DNA from 2 places in the Ornithinibacillus liuyingii genome. Region 2 is predicted to be linked to the other one. Evidence: predicted binding sites of a transcription regulator. Region 2 holds the regulator's gene; the other holds the start of a gene.

Region 1 (6,285 bases), on a different contig from region 2:
GATCGTTTCAATATGCTTTTGAAGGTTTTCCATACCAGCCTTCAGTGCGTCAATATTTTCTACTGTAAGCTCATCCTTTGGCACACCACCATGCATTTTTAAAGCCCGCACTGTCGCAACAATGACTACTGCATCGGTTTCAATATTTCCAGCTCTGGTCTTAATGTCAAGGAACTTTTCCGCTCCTAAATCTGCACCAAATCCCGCTTCTGTTACTACATATTCTCCTAATTTCGCTGCTGTCTTTGTAGCAATAATACTATTACATCCGTGTGCAATATTAGCAAAAGGGCCACCATGTATGATGGCTGGTGTATTTTCGATTGTTTGGACTAAATTAGGCTTAATCGCATCCTTCAAAAGGAGTGTTAAAGCACCCTCTACCTTCAAATCTCGAGCATAAACGGGCTCTTCTTCGTAGGTATAGCCAATAACAATATTAGAAATTCGGTTCTTTAGGTCCTGTAAATCGTTAGACAAACATAGGATTGCCATAATCTCTGAAGCAACCGTAATATTGAAGCCATCCTCTCTAGGAACTCCTCGTAACGGTCCACCAAGACCGACTACAATTTGTCTTAAAGCGCGGTCATTCATGTCCATAACCCGTTTAAATTCAATTCTTCTTGGGTCAATATTTAATTCATTCCCCTGATGAATATGGTTATCAATCATAGCTGCTAAAGCATTATTAGCACTTGTAATAGCATGTAAGTCACCGGTGAAATGCAAATTTATATCTTCCATTGGAAGTACTTGGGAGTATCCACCACCAGCTGCGCCACCTTTAATTCCCATTACCGGACCAAGTGAAGGCTCTCGTAGTGCAATGACAGTCTTTTTTCCAATCTTATTCAATGCTTGTCCAAGACCTACAGTAACTGTGGATTTCCCTTCTCCCGCTGGTGTCGGACTAATGGCAGTTACTAAAATCACTTTCCCATTCGGTTTATCAGCTAATTTAGCCAAAAGCCGATCGGATAATTTAGCCTTTGTATGGCCATAGGGTTCATAATCTTCATCGGATAAATTAAGTTCTTCAGCAATCTTATGTATCGGCTTTAACGTAGCTTCTTGTGCGATTTCTATATCGGACTTCATTTTCATTCTTCTTATCTCCTTTTAACATTTTTTGCTGACCAGAAAAAAATAAAATAATACATATTTCAGCTAATAAACAACATACTATAATTATACAATGAATGTCAGTTAAATAACAGACAGATTGGATTATTCCGTATTATATACCAATTTGCAACTTGACTGACATATCAAAATAAGCTATATTTATCACAAGCAATGAAGATTTATGGATCATTAAAAGTGGTAGCTTCGAACGGAAGAAGTGGGTTGATATGATCCAGTCTTTCTTTAAGAGCTGCCTTTTTTGATACTCATTTTTCTGATTTGTATTATCACGATTACGTGAAGGTTTTAGGAGGATTATTTACATGGAAAACGGAGTAGTAAAATGGTTTAATGCAGAAAAAGGCTATGGTTTCATTTCTGTTGAAGGTGGGAACGATGTATTCGTTCACTATTCAGCTATCCAAGGTGAAGGCTTTAAGACACTAGAAGAAGGCCAAGAAGTTTCCTTCGAGATCGTTGAAGGTGAACGTGGTCCACAAGCAGCTAACGTAGTTAAAAAATAAAAAAACCTATATAATGAAGAACGGTAATCAAAGTTGATTACCGTTTTTTTATAGCTTTGGTATCGAAGTTAATGCTTTCTCCTCTGCTGGAATTCGAATCCTTAATAACAACACATGGAGTATTGGGAATACAATTGCACTTAGATACGCACCAAATAACATCGGAATCACAAAGAGTTCAACAGCTACAATAACGTAATTCGGATGCTTTATATATTTATAAGGACCCTTTTTAATTAAGGCCACTCTAGGCATAACAATGATTTTAGTGTTCCAAAATCGCCCAAGAGAGTAGATGCACCAAAACCTAGCCAACTGTGCCAATAAAAATACGAAAAAATAGAAATAACTAAAGACAACCTCCTGATTAACCAATTTCATCGATGTTTCTAAAAAGACGCTTATAAAAAACAGAATATGTAAATAAATAAACCATTTGTAATGTGCACTTCCTGTTTCGATTCCCCCTCTTGCCTTCATCCATTTCTCATTTTGTTTAGCAATAACTAATTCTACTAATCGTTGTCCAATAATAAATAAAATTAACATCCACATCCATAATGCCATTATTCATCCCACTCCAGTAATAATATTTCAGAACTAAAACCAGGCCCTAATGCACAGACAATGCCTTTATTTCCAGGTACCATATCCTGCTGTAACCATTCTCGTAAAACATAGAGCACCGTGGAGGAGGACATATTGCCATGATCTTCTAGTATCTTATACGTATATTTAAGTCTCTCTTTCGGAATATGTAATGCGTTTATCATGGCTTCGATTACCTTCTTTCCTCCAGGATGTGCGATAACACTATGAATATCCTCTACCTGTAAACCCGTATCCTGTAAAAACATTTCCATATGGGGCTTCCAAACGGTGTTAACTAGTGTAGGAATACTCTTTGAGAAAATAACTTCAAATCCTGTATTGACTACCTTCCACCCCATTACATCTGTAGAATTCTTCGCGGTATACGAGCTATAAGATTGAATAACCGGTAAGGGCTTATTCAGCTTATTGCGAAACGGAGACTTTTCTCCAATGAGTAATACAGCACTAATCCCATCTCCAAATAAAGCTGTTCCAACTAAATTACTTTTCTTATTATCTGTTTTTTGAAATGTAAGACTACACAGCTCACAAGTGACTAGCATAGCGACTTTACTTGGATTGGCCTTCAGCCAATTAAACACTCTAGATAATCCAATCGCTCCACCAGCACACCCTAATCCCCAAAGAGGCATTCGGTCTACATTAGGCCGAAATGGACGTTTGTTCATCAAATAGGCATCCACAGAAGGAGTAGAAACACCGGTACTAGATACAAATGAAAGTAAGTCAATATCCTCATAGGATATTGCCTCTGTCAGATTAGCACGCTGTAAGCAATCATCCATTGCTTGAGTAGCATAATCAATCGAATATTGCTGGTACAAGCCATTACGTTCTTCAAAGCTGTGATCCGTTAAAAACCAATCCTCCTCTACTACAAATTGTCTAGATTGGATCGAAGCATTATCAAATACTGGTAAAAGTCTCGTTACTTCCCTTTCTGAGTACTGAAAAATCTTCTGTACTAAATCTTTTACTTGATTTTGAGCTATTTCATATTTTGGTATAGCTCTCCCAACAGAACAAATAATTGTCATGGTCTCACCTTTTAAAAAGCCATTTTTGAAGTTAGTTTGTTACGCTTTTCATAATTTATTACTTATTTTTACATATTTCTGCCACATTTCATTTCGTTCTCTTCTTATAAAACGCAGTAATACCAAGGATTCCAAGGCACTATTGAACAAAAGATGAACGTTAGCTGATTGGCATTTTCTGTATTGGAAATTTGTGTATGATGAAGGTGTAATAACTAACAAATCAAAAGGGAGGATCTCTTATGCGAAATCAAGAAACAAAAAAAGCATCTGAGAAAGAAAAGCCCGAACTAAAAGGTACCTTCATTTCAGTAATGCTATTAGGTGTATTTATCATCATCAGTTGGATTGGTGCATTTGCGTTATTTATTTCGAGGTAACTAAGAAAAGGAGTGTGAATGAGGATGCATTTGCATAAGTATGAAAAAATCTGGTTAACATTTGGAATTGGTTCCCTAATTGTATTCTTAAGCGTGCTAGGTTATGGCGCATTCTGGCAAGGAACACATCCACAAAGTCATGGCGTTACAATCGACCCAAACAATATTGAGTCAAATGAAGCCTTTAAACCAGAAAACTTAGGGTTAACACAGGTAGACGATGATAAGTATATCGTAAACATTGCTGCTAGTGCCTTCTATTATGACATGGGAAAGGATGAGGAAGGAAATTCGGTGAAACACATCCGGATTCCTAAAGGATCAACGGTTCTATTCCAGGTAGCAACAAAAGATGTTGTTCACGGTTTTAATGTTGCTGGCACAAATGTAAACATGATGGTTGAACCAGGTTATGTAAGTAGTCTCGAAACCGTTATGAACAAACCTGGTACGTATACCATTGTATGTAACGAGTATTGTGGAATTGGGCATCATCTAATGTATGCCACCTTGGAGGTGTATGAATAATGCAGTTAGCAAGAAAAGTAATCGATAAACAAACTTCCGCTCTGGCATTACCTATATCTAAACCTGAATCAAGACTTTATATGTCGTTTCTATCTATTGCATTTATCTCATTATTTATAGGTGGACTAATGGGCTTACTACAAGTTTTCGTACGTACAGGAAAATTCACCTTACCATTTGGGATTGACTATTATCAAGTTCTTACCGTACATGGTGTCATTTTAGGGCTAGTCTTAACCACCTACTTTATTATAGGGTTTCATTTTTCCTTAATGGGAAAAACAGTAGGTATTTCAGATAAACAACGTAAGATTGCATGGATTGCCTTTTGGATTATGGTAATCGGTACGATTCTAACAGCTACCATGATTCTGCTTGGTGAAGCAAGTGTACTCTATACATTCTATGCACCACTTCGAGCACATCCGGTATTCTATATTGGGCTTGCATTAGTTGTTGTTGGTAGCTGGATAGCTGGATTTGTCAACTGGCATCAATTAGCTGTTTGGAAAAAAGCACATCCAGGTGAAAAATCACCACTTCTTGCCTTTATGGTTACCATCAATACCATTCTATGGTTTATTGCTTCATTAGGTGTTGCTGTAGCAGTACTCATTCAGTTTATCCCATGGTCTCTTGGATTTGCAGAAACCATTAATGTGTTGGTAAGCAGAACATTATTTTGGTATTTTGGTCATCCATTAGTCTATTTCTGGTTACTGCCTGCATATATGGCTTGGTATGCTATTATTCCTAAAATCATCGGTGGTAAATTATTTAGTGATTCATTAGCTAGAATGTCATTTGTATTATTCCTATTCTTCTCGATCCCAGTTGGATTTCACCATCAGTTAACAGAACCTGGTATAGATCCAACATGGAAGTTCATTCAAGTGGTATTAACCTTTATGGTTGTCATTCCAAGTTTAATGACCGCGTTTTCCATGTTTGCAACATTCGAAATTACTGGTCGTCGTAAAGGTGCAAAAGGATTATTTGGCTGGTTAAAAAAGTTACCTTGGAAAGATGTCCGTTTCCTAGCTCCATTTATTGGAATGGTAGCCTTTATTCCTGGTGGCGCTGGCGGAATTATAAACGCATCACACCAAATGAACGCAGTAGTACACAATACGATTTGGGTAACAGGTCACTTCCATTTGACTGTTGCTACAACCGTAATGCTAACTTTCTTTGGAATTAGCTATTGGTTAATACCGCATCTAAGAGGTCGTAAACTAACACCGAAGATTAATCGTTTAGGTATCATTCAAGCTATTGTCTGGGCTGTTGGTATGTCCATCATGTCTGGTGCCATGCATATACAGGGACTATTAGGTGGACCTAGACGCTCCTCTTACTCTGAGTATGCTGGCGGTGACCAGGTAACAGAATGGATTGGATACCAAATGGCTCAAGCTATTGGTGGAACAATCTTGTTTGTCGGTATTCTTTTAATGGTTTACATTTTTATCAAACTAACTTTCTTTGCTCCAAAGGGTGAAGAAGAATTTCCAATTGCTGAAGAGGAAGAAAATGCTGAAGCTACACCTGCTTACTTTGAAAATTGGAAATTATGGATTGGTATTACCGTAGTATTAATTCTTGCAGCATATACGATACCTTTTATTGATATTATACAACATTCACCAGCAGGATCTGTACCATTTGATTTTCCAATAGGGCGATAAATTCTATCCAGTAATGAACTGGTAGCCTTAATAAAAGAATTCTGTATCTAGATGATACGGAATTCTTTTATTAAGAAGCATATGATTAGTGAAAAACAATCTGATTTACTTGATTAGTAGGCTAATTCTGTAACAGCTATTGCTTTTTCCATAGTCTTGCCATGTCTTACTCTAACAAAGATACCGACTACCAAAATTACTTATAGCTTATAAATTTCACGATATTTGCTTGTTAAATAGTTTATTAGATAGTCTGGATTTAATCCCTCTCCAGTAACATCTTTTAAGATATCTAGTGGTTTTTTCATTTTACCATACTGATGGATATTCTCAGTAAGCCACTTACGGATTGGAGCAAAATCTCCTGATTTAATAACCTCATCTA
Region 2 (6,285 bases):
TGCAACATAATGTAAAGCAAGTAATCGTAGCAGGTGGTGTAGCTGCTAATAAAGGACTACGTGCAGAGCTTGAGGCCAAGTTTAAAGAGACCACGATTCCATTGTTAATACCACCTTTAAGGTTATGTACGGATAATGCCGCTATGATTGCAGCAGCAGGGACAATTAATTATGAACAAGGGAAGCGTTCTGGAATGGATTTAAATGCTAATCCTTCCTTACTATTACGTTAAGAAAATATCCACAGGGTTGTGGGTATTTTTTTCTTTTTCCTATTATATTGGCTTTTGTCATGTTAATAAAAAATGTGGATAACATTGAAATTCTATGTGGATAATGTGAATAAATTTGTTGATAATGGCTATATTGGGCGTTTGTAAGTGGATAACGTTGTGGATAGTAATGGTTTTCGTAATCCCCTTTGAATGAGTGGTTAAATACCAAATGAGGTAATGGAATATCTTTCAAGCTATCCGCAGTAAAGGAAAGGCAGGTTACTTAGAGCGTAACCTGCCTTCCTTATTAGCCCTGTAATAGGGTCCACTCATCCATCAAATTCTCGATTTCTTGTTTTACTTCATTGGTTTTATTGGTATATTCTAACGCCTTTTCATGGTTTTCGTACACTTCTGGTTTTGTCATTTCTTCCTCAAGAGATGCTAGCTCTTCTTCTAATCTTTCAATATCCTCTTCCAATTTAGCAATTTGTCGTTCTCTTTTTCGCTCTTCACTTTGGCGTTTTTTCTCTTCTTTAAAGCTTAATTTCTTTTCATTTGTAGCCTTAGGTTGATTTTCTTCTGCTTGTAGACGCTCTAACTCTTCTTCCTCCTGTTTTTTCTCGATATAGTAATCATAATCGCCGAGATAAACAGTAGCACCATCCCGTTGCATTTCGACCACTTTATCAGCGATCTTATTGATGAAGTAACGGTCATGGGATACAAAGACAATCGTTCCAGGAAAATCAATTAGTGCAGCTTCTAATACTTCCTTACTATCAATATCAAGATGGTTCGTCGGTTCGTCCAAAATTAATAGGTTCGCTTTTTGCATACGAAGCTTGGCAAGAGCGAGACGTGCTTTTTCTCCACCACTAAGGGATTGGACAGGCTTTAACACATCATCTCCGGAAAAGAGGAAATTGCCAAGAACCGTACGAATATCCTTTTCATTGACATGTGGATATTCATCCCATAATTCATTTAATACGGTCTTGTGTGAGCTTAAATTAGCCTGTTCTTGGTCATAGTAACCAATTTGTACATTCGTACCAAGTTGAATAGTTCCTTCACTAGGCGCTAACTTCCCTAGTATATTTTTGAGCAGGGTTGTTTTTCCGACTCCATTAGGGCCAACTAAGGCAATACTCTCACCGCGTGATACGTGAAACGTTACATCTTTAAAAATCGGGTCTCCTCCTTCATCATAGCGGAAGGAGAGATCGTTAATTTTTAAGACATCGTTCCCAGTTCGTTTCGTAATTTCAAATGTGATCGAAGCGGAAGATTCATCTCCTAAAGGTCTATCTAGTCGATCCATCTTCTCTAACTGCTTCCGTCTACTTTGTGCACGTTTAGTCGTGGATGCTCGTACTAAATTGCGTTGGATAAATTCCTCCATTTTCTTAATTTCGGTTTGCTGCTTCTCAAACTCTTTCATTTCCTGTTCAAAGTTGAGTGCCTTTTGCGTTAGAAAATCACTGTATGTTCCATGGTATCGCTTCGTGCGGTGGCGTGATATTTCATAAACCAGGCTTACGGTTTTATCAAGGAAATAACGATCATGCGAGACAATAACTACCGCACCTGGATAACTTAAAAGGTATTTCTCAAGCCAGGATAATGTATCGATATCTAGGTGGTTGGTCGGTTCGTCTAATATGAGTAAGTTTGGTTTCTTTAGTAATAGCTTCCCTAATGCAAGGCGCGTCTTCTGTCCACCACTTAACTCATTAATCGGTGTTTGGTCATCGTAATCTAGAAAGTTTAAACCAGATAGGACAGCCTTGATTTCAGATTCATAGCTGTATCCACCGTTCGTTTCAAAGTCCTGCTGCAAGCGGTCATATTCGGCCAATAATTTCTCTGCATCAGCTGGTTCTAGTTCATGTACTTGGGCCATTTTTGCTTCCATGGATCGTAGCTTCTTCTCTTGTAGAATTAAATCGGAGAAGACCTCTAACATTTCGTTCCAAATCGTGTTAGATGATTCTAGGCCGGTATGCTGTGATAAATAACCGATAGTGAGGTCCTTCGGCTTAATTAATTCACCGGTATCATAGGACATCTCACCAGCCATTATTTTAAGAAGGGTAGACTTTCCAGCACCATTCCGACCTACTATCGCTATTCTATCTTTATCTTTTATTTCTATTTTTATATTTGCTAATATTTCTTCAGCTCCAAATGATTTGGAGAGATCATTTAATTGCATAATTATCATCATGGTCACCTCTAGTAATTTAAGTGTATCCAAATATAGCCGTTCGAGCAATAATATTGTGAATATGTGAAGTTAATCACGACTTAATAGGAAAAATCTGATAAAATAGAAATTGGTACTAATTTATACATTATTATTGTTCCATTATGTTTTAAGCGAAGATTTGGATAGATGGTAAGGAGGAATCAGCTTGGATCAAAACAAAATACCACAAGCGACTGCTAAAAGACTCCCATTATATTATCGTTTTTTAAATAATTTACAAATGCAAGGAAAGACCCGTGTTTCCTCAAAGGAGCTAAGTGAGGCTGTCAAAGTGGATTCAGCTACTATTCGTAGAGATTTTTCCTATTTTGGAGCACTTGGGAAAAAGGGCTATGGGTATAATGTTGAATATTTATTAGGTTTTTTCCGGAAAACATTAGACCAGGATGAGCTTACCGAAGTAGCATTAATTGGGGTAGGTAATCTAGGTACAGCCTTTCTAAACTATAATTTCACAAAAAATAATAATACGAAAATTATGCTAGCCTTTGATGCGGACCCTGAAAAAGTGGGGAAAGAAATTGGTGGCGTTCCGATTTATCATATTGATGATATGGAAGAGAAACTAGGTAATGTAAAAGTAGCAATTCTAACCATACCGGCTCAAGAAGCTGACCGTATAACGGAACGATTAGTAGTAAAAGGTATCAAAGGTATTTTAAATTTCACACCAGCACGTATTACTGTACCGGACGATGTTCGCGTGCACCATATTGATTTAGCTATTGAATTACAGGCATTAGTGTATTTCTTAAAGCATTATCCGTTAGAGAAGATAGATAATGAGGAAGAGAATACATATTAGGAAGTTTTAACACACATCTCAGCTAATACATAAATAAGCTCCTACCAGATTGTAGGAGCTTTTACTTTCCATATAGTTATTTCTTTTTTATATTCTTTAACTTATAATGCAGTCGCATATAACGAATCCCAGCACCGAAGTCTAATGTAGCAAAAATAGCTAGCAGAATGGTCATGAAATTAAAAACCGTTTCTTCTGCAAAAGAAATTGCAACATAAATAAAAAAGACTCCCATCGTAAAGTATATTAGTGCCAAGGTCCTTGCGGTAATTCTCATAAATAATTAACCTCCGATTAGAATCATTTGGATCTGATTCCATTGCTGTTCAATCTGTTCAATTTGTTCTGGTGTAAGCGAGTATTGGTAGATGACGGAGATAGAATTTAACGTCATGTGAACAATAATCGGAACAATGATTTTTTTCGTTTTCACATACAGAAATGCAAATACAAATCCCATTGATGCGTATATTAGAATGTGCTCAGGTTCACCATGTATAATCCCGAAAATGAGTGCGGAAATTAACGCCGCAATAAAGAAATTAGTACGTTTATATAACGAAGCAAAAATAATCTTTCGGAAAATCACTTCTTCTAATATTGGTGCAATAATTGCAGGTACAATCGCGAATAATGGAACGGTCCTCGTAATCTGCATGATTGCTTGTGTATTTTCTGAACCTGTTCGGATACCAAATACGTTCATTTCTATCATGGTCGCAATACCTTGAGCGAAATAAGCCAAGAAGACTCCTAATACAGTCCATCCTATCACATCACTTGTAAACCACTTACTTCTAGTCTGGGACATCTGCATATCAGGTTTCATTAATATTAAAACAATAATTAAACCAATTGTAAAACTAAAGATGGAATAAAGGATTAGAGCTTCGAGTTGATGAGCAGGGAAAAGTCGAAGCAGTACGGGGCGAAAAATACCTCCTGAAAGTTGCATAGCTATATAAGTAAGAATGACCCACCAGTATCGTTTAGGCAATAGATTCAGCTCCTTAAAGTCTACATGTTTTATAGTATTAGCGACAAACTGATTCCTGTGTATTTTATCATATTCAAGCGATGGATAATAATAGAATCATCTCGGACAAGTTTTTTTTAAAAAAATATACAACTCTATACTTGCAAAACATAACATTTTTATTTATTATATTAATTGGAATTAGCACTCGGGTTTAGAGAGTGCTAACAAATGATTAAACTATATCAAAAAGGAATTAAGGAGGTTATCTTCATGATTAAACCACTAGGAGATCGTGTTGTTATCGAGCTTGTTGAACAAGAAGAAAAGACTGCAAGCGGTATCGTACTTCCAGACTCTGCAAAGGAAAAACCACAAGAAGGTCGCGTTGTTGCAGTAGGCACTGGTCGTGTAACTGATGGTGGAGAAAGAGTTGCACTTGAAGTTTCAGAAGGAGACCGTATCATCTTCTCTAAATTCGCTGGAACTGAAGTAAAGTACGATGGAACTGAATACTTAATTCTACGTGAAAGTGATATTTTAGCAGTAGTTAACTAATTAACATTATCGATAAATAAATGAAAATTTAAGGAGGGCATTTCAAGATGGCTAAAGAAATTAAATTTAGTGAAGACGCACGTAGCGCAATGCTTCGCGGTGTAGATACATTAGCAAATGCTGTAAAAGTAACATTAGGACCAAAAGGTCGTAACGTTGTTTTAGATAAAAAATTCGGTTCACCTTTAATTACGAATGATGGTGTTACGATCGCAAAAGAAATCGAATTAGAAGATGCATTTGAAAATATGGGTGCAAAGCTTGTTTCTGAAGTTGCTTCAAAAACAAATGATGTTGCTGGTGACGGTACTACGACTGCAACAGTTCTTGCACAAGCAATGATCCGTGAAGGTCTTAAAAACGTAACTTCCGGTGCAAACCCTGTAGGTATTCGCCGTGGTATTGAAAAAGCTGTAACAACTGCTGTTGAAGAATTACAAGCTATTTCTAAACCAATCGAAGGTAAAGAATCTATTGCACAAGTTGCTGCAATTTCTGCTGCAGATGATGAAGTAGGTCACTTAATCGCTGAAGCTATGGAACGTGTTGGTAACGATGGTGTTATCACAATTGAAGAATCAAAAGGATTCACTACGGAGCTTGAAGTAGTAGAAGGTATGCAATTTGACCGTGGATATGCTTCTCCTTACATGGTAACAGACCAAGATAAAATGGAAGCTGTTCTAGAAAATCCTTATATCCTAATTACAGATAAGAAAATCAGCAATATCCAAGAAATCTTACCAGTTCTTGAGCAAGTTGTTCAACAAGGTAAGCCACTTTTATTAATTGCTGAAGATGTTGAAGGGGAAGCTCTTGCAACATTAGTATTAAACAAACTTCGCGGTTCATTCAATGCTGTAGCTGTTAAAGCTCCAGGATTCGGTGACCGTCGTAAAGCAATGCTTGAAGATATTGCTATCTTAACTGGTGGTCAAGTGATTACAGAAGATCTTGGCTTAGAGCTTAAGAGTGCTTCTATCGAACAATTAGGTACTGCTTCTAAAGTAGTGGTAACAAAAGAACATACTACTATTGTTGAAGGTTCAGGTAACCCAGAAGCAATCTCTGCTCGTGTATCTCAAATCCGTGCACAAGCTGAGGAAACTACTTCTGAATTCGATAAAGAAAAATTACAAGAACGTCTTGCTAAATTAGCTGGCGGTGTAGCAGTAATCAAAGTTGGTGCTGCAACTGAAACAGAATTAAAAGAGCGCAAACTTCGTATCGAAGACGCACTAAACTCAACTCGTGCTGCAGTTGAAGAAGGTATCGTTTCTGGTGGTGGTACTGCACTAGTGAACGTATACAACAAAGTTGCTGGTCTAGACCTTGAAGGTGACGAAGCAACAGGTGCGAAAATCGTTCTTCGTTCACTAGAAGAACCAGTTCGTCAAATCGCTCACAATGCTGGTCTAGAAGGATCTGTAATTGTAGAACGTCTAAAAGGCGAAGAAGT

Evidence for each region. Region 2 encodes Rex, which represses fermentation and respiration genes when NADH is low (regulators of the CRP and FNR family bind a similar motif). Its sites were predicted from a motif close to TTGTGAAATATTTCACAA; they were not measured.
Region 1: the regulator Rex is predicted to act here: its motif matches at 3,341-3,358, upstream of ACSKT4_RS11580 (cytochrome c oxidase subunit 2A).

The regions. Positions count from the first base shown of each region.
Region 1 is NZ_JBPWOS010000007.1:204,959-211,243, reverse strand. It holds gene ACSKT4_RS11600 (formate--tetrahydrofolate ligase) at 1-1,101, opposite strand, end outside; gene ACSKT4_RS11595 (cold-shock protein) at 1,452-1,652, shown strand; gene ACSKT4_RS11590 (isoprenylcysteine carboxyl methyltransferase family protein) at 1,701-2,219, opposite strand; gene ACSKT4_RS11585 (type III polyketide synthase) at 2,219-3,304, opposite strand; gene ACSKT4_RS11580 (cytochrome c oxidase subunit 2A) at 3,547-3,684, shown strand; gene ACSKT4_RS11575 (cytochrome c oxidase subunit II) at 3,709-4,212, shown strand; gene ACSKT4_RS11570 (b(o/a)3-type cytochrome-c oxidase subunit 1) at 4,293-5,900, shown strand; gene ACSKT4_RS11565 (carboxypeptidase M32) at 6,101-6,285, opposite strand, start outside.
Region 2 is NZ_JBPWOS010000004.1:4,079-10,363, forward strand. It holds gene tsaD (tRNA (adenosine(37)-N6)-threonylcarbamoyltransferase complex transferase subunit TsaD) at 1-233, shown strand, start outside; gene ACSKT4_RS06215 (ABC-F family ATP-binding cassette domain-containing protein) at 523-2,442, opposite strand; gene ACSKT4_RS06220 (redox-sensing transcriptional repressor Rex) at 2,633-3,292, shown strand; gene ACSKT4_RS06225 (DUF4305 domain-containing protein) at 3,369-3,548, opposite strand; gene ACSKT4_RS06230 (lysostaphin resistance A-like protein) at 3,576-4,289, opposite strand; gene groES (co-chaperone GroES) at 4,542-4,826, shown strand; gene groL (chaperonin GroEL) at 4,874-6,285, shown strand, end outside.